Regions from separate parts of the Frankia sp. BMG5.23 genome, predicted to be linked through region 1. Evidence: riboswitches for the same ligand, from Rfam matches in the RefSeq annotation. Region 1 holds a riboswitch; the other holds the start of a gene.

Evidence for each region. A riboswitch is a leader RNA that binds a small molecule or an ion and turns the genes downstream of it on or off. The one in region 1 is predicted to bind cyclic di-AMP.
Region 2: another riboswitch for cyclic di-AMP. It lies ahead of BMG523DRAFT_RS04145 (transglycosylase family protein); the one in region 1 lies ahead of BMG523DRAFT_RS06225 (C40 family peptidase).

The regions. Positions count from the first base shown of each region.
Region 1 is NZ_JDWE01000008.1:140,782-147,780, forward strand. It holds gene BMG523DRAFT_RS06210 (MurT ligase domain-containing protein) at 1-227, shown strand, start outside; gene BMG523DRAFT_RS06215 (type 1 glutamine amidotransferase) at 360-1,103, shown strand; gene BMG523DRAFT_RS06220 (PHB depolymerase family esterase) at 1,285-1,887, shown strand; gene BMG523DRAFT_RS06225 (C40 family peptidase) at 2,407-3,513, opposite strand; cyclic di-AMP (ydaO/yuaA leader) riboswitch at 3,519-3,685, opposite strand; gene BMG523DRAFT_RS06230 (hypothetical protein) at 4,037-4,423, opposite strand; gene corA (magnesium/cobalt transporter CorA) at 4,638-5,897, opposite strand; gene BMG523DRAFT_RS06240 (PhzF family phenazine biosynthesis protein) at 6,122-6,835, shown strand.
Region 2 is NZ_JDWE01000006.1:1,146-8,144, reverse strand. It holds gene BMG523DRAFT_RS04160 (adenylosuccinate synthase) at 73-1,356, opposite strand; gene BMG523DRAFT_RS04155 (DUF3151 domain-containing protein) at 1,448-1,882, opposite strand; gene BMG523DRAFT_RS04150 (transglycosylase family protein) at 1,968-2,687, opposite strand; cyclic di-AMP (ydaO/yuaA leader) riboswitch at 2,690-2,879, opposite strand; gene BMG523DRAFT_RS04145 (transglycosylase family protein) at 3,353-4,030, opposite strand; cyclic di-AMP (ydaO/yuaA leader) riboswitch at 4,037-4,271, opposite strand; gene fbaA (class II fructose-bisphosphate aldolase) at 5,177-6,214, opposite strand; gene BMG523DRAFT_RS04135 (DedA family protein) at 6,448-6,999, shown strand, end outside.

The DNA.
Region 1 (6,999 bases):
ATCCGTCCTGGATCTGGGACGTGCCGTTCGAACGGCTCGCCGGCCGGCAGGTGCTGGTCACCGGGGAGCGCAAGGAGGACATGAGCGTGCGGCTGGCCTATGCGGAGGTGCCGCACAGCGTGTATGCCAGTGCGCGGGACGCGGCCCTGGCCGCCAACGAGAAGGTGGTCGACGTCGTCGCCAACTACACGGCGTTCCGCGATCTGCTGGTGAGGTCCACGCAGTGAGGTTGTGCGCGTGGCTAGGTTGTGCGCGTGGCTAGGTTGTGCACGTGGCTAGGTTGTGCACGTGGCTAGGTTGTGCACGCGGCTAGGTTGTGCACGCAGTGAGGTTGTGCGCGAGATGAGGGGATCCACGCGATGACGGGCGGCTCTGCGACCAGGATCGCGCTGATCTACCCCGAGCTGCTTGGTACCTACGGCGACGGCGGTAACGCGATCGTGCTGTCCCAGCGCCTGCGCTGGCGTGGTTTGCCGGTCGAGGTGGTGAACGTTCCCGCGGGGTCGGCGGTGCCCGAGAGCTGTGATATCTACCTGCTCGGCGGCGGCGAGGACGCACCGCAGGTCCTCGCCGCGGACGGCATCCGGCAGAACCGGGCGATCCGGCGAGCGGTGAGCTCGGGAGCGGCGGTGCTCGCCGTGTGCGCCGGCTACCAGGTGATCGGCGCGACCTTCCCATCCGGTGGGGAGATCCACGAGGGGCTGAATCTCGTCGACGTGGAGACCCGTCGCTCCTTCGGCCCGTCGGACGCGCCGCCGGCGCGTGCGGTCGGGGACATCGTGGTGGAACCGGACGCACGGCTCGGCCTGCCCACCCTGTACGGGTATGAGAATCACGCCGGGCGGACGAGGCGGTTGCCCGGCGCGAGCGGCATCCCGCTCGGTACGGTCCGGCTCGGGATCGGTGACGGTGACGGCGGAACGGACGGCATCGTGGATGGCCGGGTCATCGGCACCTACCTGCACGGGCCGGTGCTCGCGCAGAATCCCGCCCTCGCCGATCTCCTGCTGAGCTGGGTCCATGGTCCGCTGCCGCCGTTGGACGCGCCCCGCGAGGTGGAGGTGCTGCGCCAGGCCCGGCGCCGCGCGTTGGCCGTCACCTGACGCCTCCCCTGGCTTTTTTTGGGGGGACAAGTGGGGGGACAAGGCGGACAGGCCCCGGTCTGACCCCGGTCTTGTCGTCATCTGCTGCCAGGTTTGCGGCGTTTCCCGGCCAGCGGTGTGGTTCGGTTGGACCGTGGTGTCGAATCCCCTCGCCGGATGGTGGGGCAAAAACAAGAGAACCGTGCTCATCGTCGGTGTCGTGATCGTGGTCGTCTGGGGCTACCTCGGGACCCGTGACCGCCCGAAGACCCAGCGGGTCAGCCTGCCCGGCGACTACGCGTCGGCGGGCCGCGAGCTGCTCGTCCAGGCCCCGTCCGATCCCGCCAACCCGCTTCCGCTGGTGTTGATCCTGCACGACGACAACGCGGACGCGAAGTCACTTGACCGGCAGAGTGACGCCGGCAAGCTCGCGAACTCCCGCGACTTCGCGGTGGCCTTCCCGGAAGCCGTGGGCGGCACGTGGCGGATCGACGGACCCGAGGGGGCCGACGTGCGCTATCTGCGCGACGTGGTCCGCTTCGTCTCCACGAAACGGACCAAGGTGGATCCGAACCGGGTCTACGTGTGGGGGATCGGCGAGGGTGCCCGGCTGGCCCTGACCGCCGCCTGCGCCCCGGGTAAGCCGGAGTTCGCCGCGGTCGGCGTCGTCGGGCAGTTCGACCCGGAGCCCGGGCCGACCTGCCAGGACCGTGTCCCGGAGGGCCGGGCCCCGGAGGCCTCCTGGGACCGGAAGGTCAGCGAGACCCTGTGGAAGTTCTCGTCTGGTCACCGGCTGGGGGCCTGACCGCGGCGCCCGCGAGCGGGCCGGGCGGTTTCCGCACCGGGCAGAGACCGAGGGCTGAAGTCCGCCGATGCCGCCGGGAGGGGGGTAGCGGCATCGGCGGACCTGGTCGGCCGGGGCCCGAGGCCCGCCGGCCTTCCCGTGCGGATGGGGGGGGAATCCGAGGGAAGGCCGGCGGAATCGGGGGCCTTCCGGCCGGACGGACGTCAGATGGGGGGGAGATCTGACGTCCGTCCCACCGGAAGGAGGGCCCGTCCGGAGAGCTGGAAAGGAACCACATAGGCGGGTTGTCGGGCGGTGACAGGGCCCGCTTGCTGGTCTGTCCGCGGCTTCGCCGGTGGGTGGGAGTCCCGGGTCCGGCTTCCACGGCTTCGGGTCGGCGCCTGGAGAGGGGCTCGGTAGCCGGCCGCTCGTGGACTGGCAGGGCTCGTGTGGTCCGCGCCCCAGCCGCGAAGGCGATCCACCGGAGCCGGGTGAGCCGTTGCGTCGGCATGAGGGCGGTGCGCCGGCTCCGACCGGCCGCTAGAGGATCCGACCGACGTAGTAGGAGGTGGTATAGATCTTCTTGAGCGACACGACGTCGCCGGTGTGCGGCGCCGCCCACATCATGCCGTCGCCCGCGTAGATGCCGACGTGGTAAATGTTCCCGGGTGTCCCGAAGAAGATCAGGTCGCCGGGCTGTTTGTTGTACTGCGACACCCGGGTGGCGGCGGCGAACTGGGCGTCGGTCGTCCGCGGCACGCTCCTGCCGAGCTGCTTGAAGATGTACTGGATGAGGCCGGAGCAGTCGAACGAGCTCGGGCCCTCCGCACCGTAGACGTAGGGCTTGCCGGCCTGCAGGGAGGCCAGGTAGACGGCCTTCTCCCCGAGGGAGCTCGACGGGACCGGAACCGACGCCTGGTCCGCGGCGTCCCCTGTCGTGAGGAGATCCGACCAGGCGGCGTTGCGGACGAGCCGGGGGGTGGGCGCCGGCCGTACGCGCAGGGTGGCGTCGTTCGCCGAGCGGGCGGACTGCAGGGCGTCCGTGCCGTCGAAGACCGCGGTGACATTCGTGGTGGTGAGCACCCGGGCCGTGTAGGAGGCGTAGCCCTGGGCGTTGGTGTAAAGGTGCTTGAAGGTGGCCCACCCGGTGGGGAGCTTCACCTGCACCTTGACCAGCTGGTTCGCCAGCGGTTCGTGGGTCTGCTCGTTGTAGAGCGAGAAGCCGATGTCGATCGGCTGGTCCGCGCTGACGCTCACGTCGGGGTTGGTCACCCGGAGACCGACCTGAACCTTGCCGGCCAGGGGCGGGGCGTCGACACCGCCCGTCGAGCCGAGCAGGGAGGTGGAGCCGTGGGTGCTGACCGCCGCGGCGGCGATGCTGCCCCCCAGGGCGGCCTGGGAGCCGATCTGCGCGGCGAGGGTGATCGGAGCGGTGTTCGGCTGCTCGTCCTTCGCGGCGTCGGCGTTGATGTCGGTGGCGCAGCCGGCGAGAGCCACTCCGGAGACCGCGACGGTCCCGGTGGTCACGGCGGCGAAGGCGCGGGCCCGGGCCCGGCTGCGGGCGGCCGGGGGCGCGGAGGGTGCGCGGTGACGGCCGCGACCGGCGCCTCGCGTTTCTTCGTCGAGCTGCACGCTTTGCGCGGACAACGGTGTATTCCTTCCCGTGCGCCTGCGAAGTGAGCTGTCGGGTTCGGGCTGGGCTGCCCGGCTCTCGCGTGACCTTCACGCGTCGAGCTTCACCCCTAGGTCGACACCGCGGATCGGCGCCGGCCGGTGGAGGTGGGTCCCCCGCTCCTGCCCCTGATGACGACTCGGAGGGGACACCGGGGCCGGGGGCAGGACTCGGCGTTCGGCCCGGTGTTGTCGTGACGTCGGCGTGAGACTAGTCCACTTGGATGGGGTGGGTAAACACTAGTCCTTCCCAACTACAGCGAGTGCGCGTTGAAGTTCCCGTCGCGCGGCGTCGGCGGCCCGCGCGGTCGGCCGGGCTGACCGGGCGGCCCTAAGGCCCTTCGCGCCCCGTTTGTCCTGCTGGTTTTTCGTTGCGTGTGGGGTCCGCGGCGGCGGCCGGTCCGGGTGAGAGGCGGGCGGGCGGGTAGCCCTCCCGCGGCCCGTGGGCGATTTTGACTACTTAAAGTAGTCGACGGGTGAGGCCGGGTGTGCACCCCCCTCAGCGGGACCGGGAGCCGCGGCGGGTGAGGAATCCCGCCGCATCGAGCACTTGGAGCTCGACCGCGAGCTCGTGGACCTCACGGGGCAGCGAGCGGTGGTGCGCCAGCGCCTCGACCGCGGCGCGGGCGTGGTCGGCGAGCTCGTCGAGGGCGTGCTGGCGCTGGCGCATCCGAGCCCGCTCCTCCTGGATGGTCCGGACCGTGTCCTCCTGCCACCGGCGGGTCCGGATGAGATGCTCGCTGGCGTCGGCGGCCTGCCGCTCGGCATCCTCCAGCCGGTTGAGGAGCGCGTCGAGGGCCTCCAGCCGGCCGGCGAGCTCCGCGATGAGATCGCCCCGATCGGGCAGGATGGCCGTTTTACGACTCTTGGGGTCAGGCGAGGTCATGGAGTCCCCCGAGGGGTGGGGGGTCGGCGGGGACCGCGCCGAGCGGCTGGCGCGAGACCCGGTTGCTCCGACACGGTTGGTAACGGTAACCGACGTGGCGGGCCAGGGGTAACCCATCGTACGGATACGTCGCGTCAGCCAACTTATAGTAAAAAGGGACTATGGATCTGCCGTCATTGTCGTGGTCTATGCGCGCATAGCATGCAGGTCGGTGTCAGAGCCAGCCGTTGCGCTTGAACGCACGGTAGAGAAACAGACAGATCGTCGTAATGACGGCCAGGACGGCCGGGTAGCCCCACGTCTGACGAAGCTCCGGCATGTGGTCGAAGTTCATGCCGTAGATCCCGGCGACGGCGGTCGGGACGGCGCCGATCGCCACCCAGGCACTGATCCGTCGCATGTCCTCGTTCTGCGCGATCGTCACCTGCGTCAGCGTCGCCTGGAGCACGGAGGAAAGCAGCTCGTCGAAGTGAGCTATTCGCTCGCTGACCTGCTCGAGGTGGTCGGCGACGTCCCGGAAGTAACGGCGCATCGCCACGTCGACCATCGTGGGGGCGTCCATGGTGAGGGTACGCAACGGGCCCGCGAGCGGCAGCACCGCGTGCTTGAGCTCCAGAAGCTCGCGTTTCATCTGGTAGGCGCTTTCCGTCGACGGCTTCTGATCCCGGTGGAAGACGCCCGTCTCGATCTGGTCGACGTCGGCCTGGATGCTTTCCACGGTGCGGACGTAGTCGTCCACAATGCTGTCGCAGATGGCGTGCAGCACGGCCGTCGGGCCGTGCCGGAGCATCTCCGGGTTGGCCTCCAGCCGGCCGCGCAGCTTCGTCATCTCCCCGTGCCTGCCGTGCCGCACGGTCACGACGAAGTCCTCGCCGAGGAAGATCATGATTTCGCCGGTGGTGACTACCTCGGAGGTGCCCGTTACCTGGGTGTGCTCCACGTAACTGGTCGTCTTGAGCACCATGAACAGGTGGTTCTCGTATTGCTCGAGCTTGGGGCGCTGGTGGCCGGTGACCGCGTCCTCCACCGCGAGCTTGTCCAGCCTGTACTCCTCGGCGATCGCGGTGAGCTGCTCGTAGCTCGGCTCGAACAGGCCGAGCCAGGCGAACCCGTTGCGTTCGGACCGCGCCAACCGCAGCGCGTCGGCCTGGTCGATGTCCATGGTGACCCGCCGGCCATGGCTGTACACGCCGCAGGCCATGACGCGCCCGTCCGGTGTCCGCGGTAGCTCGGAGCGGGGCGCCCCGCGTCGTTTGCGACCCACCCGGACCAGGGAGACCGGACGGGTCAGCGCGCCGGCGAGCTTATGGGCGTTGGCCGACGCCTGCTCCAGGGCGTCCCCCAGCACCTCCCGAACGGGATGCTGGCTGCCGTGGTCGCCGCCGTCCGGGCGCGCGCCATCAACGTCGCGTCCCCGGGTCTCGCGTACCGTCTCGTCGCGTACCCTTTCGCCCGGCACCGCGTCGTCCCGCATCACTGCCTTCTTCCCTGCCGCCGATCCATGTCCAGGTCCACCTGTCGGCATCTCCCACGCCCTTCCCCGCTGGTGAACCTTCATGGTGACAAGTCGGTGCCGGCCGTCCGGAGGCGATCCGGGCTTCACCGTGGACGCGGATGCCTGGCAACTGTGCCGGCGTGGTGTGGCACGAAGGGTGAGATACACGTCCGGCGCATGGGATACGTCACAGGGAGGATCGAGTGATCGGGATCGAGGTACGCACGCTTCGGGTGTTCGCCGACGAGACGGGCGCCGGCGGCAGCCTGCTCGCCGTGGTGCTGGATGCCGCGAAGCTGCTGCCCGACGCGCGGGAGCGGTCCGTCGTCGCGCGCCGACTGGGCTGCCCCGCCACGGTCTTCGTCGACGACCCGGAGTTGGCGGAGCTGGCCACCTTTACGCCCACCGGGGAGCTGCCCATGGCGGGGCACGCCTTGGTGGGGTCGGCCTGGCTGTTGGGTCGGCTGCTCGGTGGCCATCCGGAGATCCTCCGCCCGGCCGGCGGCGAGGCGGTCAGCTGGCAGGAGCAGGGCCGGGTCTGGGTCCGCGGCGCCCTGGCCGCCGTGCCCTGCTGGTGGCATGAGATGCTCGCGGACCCGGGCCAGGTCGACGCGCTCGACCTGCCCCGTCCACCCGCCGAGGACCTGACCCAGCTCTGGGCGTGGGAGGATGAGCCGGGCGGGGTCGTGCGGGCCCGGGCCTTCGCCAGCAGGCACGGCGTCACCGAGGACGAGGCCTGCGGGTCGGCTTCCATGCGACTGGCCGCGATGCTCGGGCGGCGGCTCACCATCCGGCACGGCGCCGGTTCGATTGTGCTCGCGCAGCCGGGTCCGCCCGGCCACGCCGATGTCGGCGGCCTGGTGGTCGAGGACGAGACGAGGTTCCTCGCCGATCTCGACGAGTTCCTCGCCCGGTGACGGTGCCGTTCGGCGCGGCCACGGCCGGACACCAGGGGGACCAAGCCTGAGAGTGTAGGTGCCGAGCGAGGCGACTGGCACCCTTTGTGGGTACCGGGTTACGGCTGCGTGGTGGCTGCCGAGATGCGGACCGGGTCGGATAGGCGTAGCTTTGGATCCCGGTA
Region 2 (6,999 bases), on a different contig from region 1:
TGCAACCGGAACCGACCGGATCTCGGCCCGCGCCGGGCGGGATCAGATCAGGTCCGTTCCGGACCAGTCGTTTCAGACCAGGTCATTGATGACGAGCGTCTGGTCCCGCCCGGGACCGACGCCGACCGCCGACACCGGGGCGCCGGAGAACTCCTCCAACGCCCTGATGTAGTCCTTCGCGGCGCCGGGCAGGTCGGCGAACGACCGGACGTCGGAGATGTCCTCGTGCCAGCCGGGCAGGTCGGTGTAGATCGGCTTGGCGTGGTGGAACTCGGTCTGGGTCATGGGCATCTCGTCAACCCGTTCGCCGCCGAGGTCGTAGCCGACGCAGATGGGCACCCGGTCGAAGCCCGACAGGACGTCCAGTTTGGTGAGGAAAAGGTCGGTCAGGCCGTTGACCCGCACCGCGTAGCGGGCGATTACGGCGTCGAACCAGCCGGTGCGCCGCGCCCGGCCGGTCGTCACGCCGAACTCCCCGCCGATGCGGCGCAGCTCCTCTCCGACCTTGTCGTCCAGTTCGGTGGGGAAGGGGCCGGCGCCGACCCGGGTCGTGTAGGCCTTGATGATGCCGATCACCCGACTGATCCTCGTCGGGCCGATGCCGGCGCCGGTGGCCGCGTAGCCGGCGGTCGGGTTCGATGACGTGACGAACGGGTAGGTGCCGTGGTCGACGTCGAGGAGGGTGCCCTGGGAGCCTTCGAGCAGCACGACCTTGCCCGCGCGCAGCGCCCGGTCGAGGATCAGACCGGTGTCGGCGATGTGGGGTTGCAGGCGTTTCGCGTAGTCGGCGTACTCCTCGACCACCTCGTCGAGCTCGATCCGGCGCCGGTTGTAGACCTTGGCCAGGACCTGGTTCTTCTCCCGTAGCACCAGTTCGAGCTTCTTGTGGAAGATGCCCGGGTCGAGGAGATCCTGCACTCTGATGCCCGTACGGGCAACCTTGTCGCCGTAGGTGGGACCGATGCCGCGACCGGTGGTACCGATCCGCGCCTTGCCCAGGTAACGCTCGATGACCCGGTCCAGCGCCCGGTGATGGGGCATGATCAGATGGGCGTTCGCGCTGATCAGGAGCCGGGAGACGTCGATGCCGCGGGCGGTGAGCCCGTCCATCTCGGCCAGCAGCACGCCCGGGTCGATGACGACCCCGTTGCCGATCACGGGAACGCAGTCGGCCCGCAGCATGCCACTGGGAATCAGGTGGAGCGCGTAACTCTCCGCCCCGATGACCACGGTGTGGCCGGCGTTGTTGCCACCCTGGTACCGGACGACGTAATCGACGGCGCCGCCCAGGAGGTCGGTCGCCTTTCCTTTTCCCTCGTCGCCCCACTGGGCACCGATGAGGACAAGAGCAGGCACCGGGCGAGGTTACTAGGGATGGCGGGGTCGTGGGGCCGGCTGCGGCATCCTCGCTGGTCTCCACCACCGACGCGGCCTGATGAACTCACTGTCAGGTGAAGCCGAGCTCACTGGCAGCGACGGAATCGCTGTCGGCCAGGAACGTCCGGCAGCGGGTGGCCTCCTCGGCCTCCCCGATGGCCGCGGCCGCCCGACCGAGAGCGGCGAGCGAACGCAGGAACCCGCGGTTGGGTTCGTGTGACCAGGGGATCGGCCCGTTGCCCTTCCAGCCCGAGCGGCGCAGGGCGTCGAGGCCGCGGTGATAGCCCGTGCGGGCGTAGGCATAGGCCTCGACGGGTCGTCCGCCGGTGAGCGCGAGCTCGGCGAGCGCGGCCCAAGGCACGCTGAACGCGGGCAGCCGGGCGGCGACGGCATCCGGCGGATCACCGGCGACCAGCGCATCGGTCGCGGCCGCGTCGGAGGGCAGGAGCGTCGGCGGCGGACCGGAGAGCAGGTTGGGCTTTCCCGAGGTGGACGGCGTCGTCATGAGTGCATCCTGCCCGACGACCGGCCGCACACGTCATGGAGGTCACCCCGGACGCGCTTGCCCTGCGCGCACGGTGACCGGTCGGTCAGGCCCTGACGCTGACGTTCCACAGATTCTGGCCGACGACCCCGGGTTGACCGTCGCTCACCCGGGTGAGGTACGAGTACAGCGCGGCGATGCCCTGCGACTGCGGTCCGAACTTGCCGTCGACGGTGAGTACGAAGCCCTTCTGACGCATCCTGTCCTGCCAGACGAAGGCGTCCGGGCGAACGTCGTCGCTGAGGGACGCGTCGAGGACCGTGCCCCTGAACGAGCCGTCCCCCATCTCCCGGCGGGCCCGGTCCAGCGTCATGGGGGGTTCCACCGGGGTGATGGCCTGCTGGATGACGTCACCGGAGCCGCCCGGGACACTGGCCGGGCCGTTGTTGGTCAGGCCCATCTTGACCGAGCAGGACGGCCATGGCTGCCAGCCCCGCTGGTTGTAGAGCTTCGCGGCCGCCTCGTCCTGCGTGGCGGGCGATGCCTGGTACGGGCGGCCGGAGTACCCGAGCCCGTGCCAGGTCTGGTCGTCGAACTGGTAGGCACCGGAGAAGCCGTTGCCGGTGTTGACCGCGTAGTTGCCGCCGGACTCGCATTGGCGGAGCTTGGCGAAGTCGTCGGAGGTGGCCGCGCCCGCCGGAGCCGCGGTGACCGCGAGGCCGCTGCCGACGATGGCCGTGACCGCGCCGGTGGTGCGCAGGATGCGACCGGCGGGCGATGGGGCCTGCGGTGCTCGATGTCTGCCGCCACGACGCCCAGAGGGCATGTCAGTCCAATCCCGTCGCCTGCGGGGTGAGCTGTCGGGTGCGGGCTGGGATGGCCCGGCCGGAGGATCCGACCCCGGGTGGGAACCGCTCTCCACCATGGGCCGGGACGCACCGGCTTTACCCCAAGGACGCCGCTTGCGGCGCCCGAAATGTGGGTCCCCCACTCCTGCCCGCTGCGGTCGATGTTCGTTCCGGCCGCTCGTACGGGGGCAGGACTCGGCGTCCGTCCGGGCGGCCTCGCCGACGAGGCGAGTGAGCGGCACTCTAGCGAGAACCGCTCATGGAGCGCAAACCGGGGTGGTCCGGAGTAACCAGTGAGGATCGCGCGAATCGTGCCACTTCCATACAGGTTCCGCAGGTGGCTCGCTGGTCCTGCTGTTCCTCGTCGGCCTTGCCGAAGATCGGCTCTGCCGAAGATCGGCCCTGCCGGAGGCCGGTCAGGGTGCGGTCCTGGTGATGCTGGTGGTGGGTTGTACGGGCCGGCCCGTACGGGCCGTCAACCGGAGATCGTCCGGAGACAGGTCGGGCCAGCCCGTCGTCGAGGTGAGATCCCCTGACCGGTGTCGCCGGGGTGGGATGTCCGGTTCCCGCGGCGGTCGTCCCTCCGCCACGGGGGCGGAGCGAATGGATCAGCTGATGGAGCTGATGGGGCTGATGGGGAGGATCAGCGGAAGGTGGCCCGCCAGGTCGCCGGGCCGACGATGCCGTCGACGGCGAGTCCCTTGGCGGCCTGCAGGGCGCGGGCGACTGCGGCGGAGCGTGGTCCGTAGCGGCCGTCGATCGTGATCGGATAGCCCAGATGGTTGACGCGGGCCTGCCAGGCCCGCACGTCGTCACGTACCTGCCTGGCCAGTGCGGTCGTCAGGTTACGGGTGAATACGGGGGTGCTCATGGAGATGGGGCTGACCGTCAGCTCGCGGCGTTCCGTCGTGCGCGAGGCCTGGCCCGAGGAGCTCGACGAGCCGCCCGCGAGCTGGTCGGCGCCCATCCCGCGGCCACAGGCCGGCCACTGGCCGAAGCCGGACCGTCGGGCGAGCTTGAGCGCGGCCTCGTCCTGGACGGCCGGGGAAGCCTGGTGCGGCAGACCGCCGTAGCCGAGGCTGTGCCAAGTGCTGGCGGAGAACTGGTAAGCGCCGTAGTACGCGTTGCCGGTGTTGGTCGTGTAGTCACCGCCGGACTCGCACTGCCGCAGGCCCGTCCAGGTGGTGGCCGCATCGGCCGGCTGGCTGAGCGCGAAGGTGCCGCCCACCGCCGCCGCGAGTACTGGTGCGACCACGAGGGCCCGGGCCCGGCTGCGGGTACCGGCGCGGCATTGTCGGCCACTGATACGTGCGTCGGACATGTCTTGTGGTCCTTCCCCACGCCTGCGAGGTGAGCTGTCGGATTCGGGCTGGGAACTGCCCGGCCGTGCCAGGGATCCCTGGAGACGGAAGCCGCACCGGAAATACCTTTCCGGGTGGTCGTCGCACATGGCTTCACCCCGAGAGCATCGAATCCTTTCGATACTCGGAGATGGGTCCCCCGTTCCTGCCGCCCGGTTCGAGAAATCGTCGGCCAGGGGCAGGATTCGGCGTGCCGCCCGACGAATGCCCGACGTTGTTGCCGGGCACGGCGAAAACCATAACCACGCCGCCCGGCGAGTCGCCAAGCATTGAATAGGGTGCGTGAAAAAGAGCACACTCGGCGCGCCTGCTTGAGTAGGAACTGGCGGCCTGGTATCGCGCGTGCGCGCCCGCTCATCAACCTGGCGGTACGGCGTGCGGAGGCATTTGTGCTCGGCCGATCACCCTGTTTGCCGATGGTCGACGATGAGCGGAGAGTCCCACATCAGGCCAGATGCGTGACATGTCGACAAAGGCGTGACGGCCCTGCTACGAGATCGACGCGAGTGATCGGCCTGATACTACGCTTCGTCCATTGAAGCCTGTTTTTGTGAGAAAAACAACGGAAATCGGGCGGTAACTTGCGGCGTTGTGATTTTTGCACACGGCGGATTCAATCGGACACCGACTGTGAAAAGCGCCCGTCGGATCACCACAGTGGGCGAAGGGGTTCCCTGGGGGTGGGGCGGTAGGTGAACGGTTACCGAAGGTCCGGTGCGTGTCCGCTCATTTGGCCGAAACCTGCTGGTTGCCGGCGGGGGCGGCGTTACGCGAGGAGCGGGATGCCGCGCCCGCTAAACAGTGGTCCCCCAGCCGTCGGAGCGACCGGGGGACCGCGCGGGCCGGCATAGTACGGGAAATCGGCGGGTCGTGCATCGGACCGGGGCGGGTCGGATGTCCGCCGCGTGCCGGTCGTTCCGTCCGCCGGAAATGATGGAGAGGGTCGGACCGAGGGGTCCGGAGAATGTCCTCGGACGAGCGGCGGCGGTTGCTCGGTTGCCCGTTCGCGGCCGGCGGCTATCTGTCCGCTTGTCCGCCGGCCGGCGGACAAGCGGCCGGTATCCGACGAACCGATCCCGCCAGCCGGCGTGCGCTCCTGGGCCCGACTATGCCCGCCCGAGGCTGGTGCCGGCGGAACGGAGGTCCTCACACGCCTGGGCGACGCGGGCCGCCATGCTGCTCTCCGCGAGCTTTCCGTAGGTACGCGGGTCGTACGCCTTCTTCACGCCGACCTCACCGTCCACCTTGAGAACGCCGTCATAGTTTTTGAACACGTGGTCCACGATGGGGCGGGTGAATGCGTACTGGGTGTCCGTGTCCACGTTCATCTTGACCACCCCGTAGTCGAGGGTCTCGCGGATTTCGGTGAGAGCCGACCCGCTACCGCCGTGAAAGACGAGGTTGAACGGCTTCGCGCCGGCTGGCAGCCCGAGCTTCCTGGCGACGTACTCCTGTCCTTCGTGCAGAATCGTCGGGCGTAGCTTGACGTTTCCGGGCTTGTACACACCGTGCACGTTGCCGAAGGTGGCGGCGAGCAGGTAGCGCCCCTTCGCGCCGGTGCCGAGCACCTCGGCCGTCCGCCACATGTCCTCCGGCGTCGTGTAGAGCTTCTCGTCGATCGCGCCGACGACGCCGTCCTCCTCGCCGCCGACGACCCCGATCTCGACCTCGAGAACGATCTTCGCGGCGGCGGCGTCCGCGAGTAGTTCTTCGGCGATCTTGAGGTTCTCCTCGAGGGGGACCGCCGAGCCGTCCCACATGTGCGACTGGAAGAGCGGCTCGCGTCCCTGGGCCACCCGATTCTTCGAGATCGCGATCAAGGGGCGGATGTAGGTGTCAAGCTTGTCGGCCGGGCAGTGGTCGGTGTGCAGGGCGATGTTGACCGGATACGCCTTCGCGACGTGGTGGGCGAACTCGGCCAGTGCCTCCGCGCCGAGGACCATGTTCTTCACCGTCGAGCCGGACAGGTACTCGGCACCGCCGGTGGACACCTGCACGATGCCGTCACTGCCGGCTTCGGTGAAGCCCCGCAGCGCGGCGTTCAGGGACTGCGACGAGGTCACGTTGATCGCGGGGTAGGCGAAGGACTGGGCCTTCGCCCGGTCGAGCATCTCGGCATATACGTCTGGCGTGGCGATGGGCATCGGTGGGGCTCCTTACGAACCTGTAGGGGCGCCGATCAGCCATGCACCCGCGGTGCAGGGCAGCCGGATCGGGCCGAAGCCCGCCGTGGACTCCTGATGGGCGAAGGGTATGACGCCTTGCCCCGTCCCGGGGTCGGATGCGGCTGACGTCGCCGGCGCGGTGCGGATCCGCGCGATGTGGTCCCCGCCGACTTGGTCGGCGGGTGCCGACCAGGGGCCGGCACACTGGTCGAGTGGACGTCGGCAGCCTGTCCGGGATGACGCTGTACGTCGTCCTCTTCGCGGTCATCTTCGTCGAGAGCGGGATCCTGATCGGGTTCTGGCTTCCGGGTGACACCATTCTCTTCGCGGCCGGGCTGATGGCGGCGGACGCGGCGTCGAACGTGTCCGTCGCGGTCCTCTCGATCGGGGTCGCGGCGGCAGCCACCGTCGGGGCGGCGGCGGGCTACTACACCGGGCATCGTCTCGGCCGGCCGTACCTGGAACGCAGGCACGCCACGGTGCTGGCCCGTACGGAGGAATTCTACCGGCGGTTCGGGCCGATCACCCTGGTCGCGGCCCGCTTCGTGCCGTGGGCGAGGACGTTCGCGCCGGTACTCGCCGGGACCGTGGCGATGTCATGGTCCCGCTTTCTGATCGCGGTCGTGCTCGGGGCGCTCGTCTGGGGGACCGGATTGATCCTTCTGGGCTATACGGCGGCCGCCATTCCTGGGCTGCGGGACGCGGCGGTGTGGATCGCGCTCGTAGTGATCGTCATCTCCGTCATCGCCGGGATCGCCGGCGAG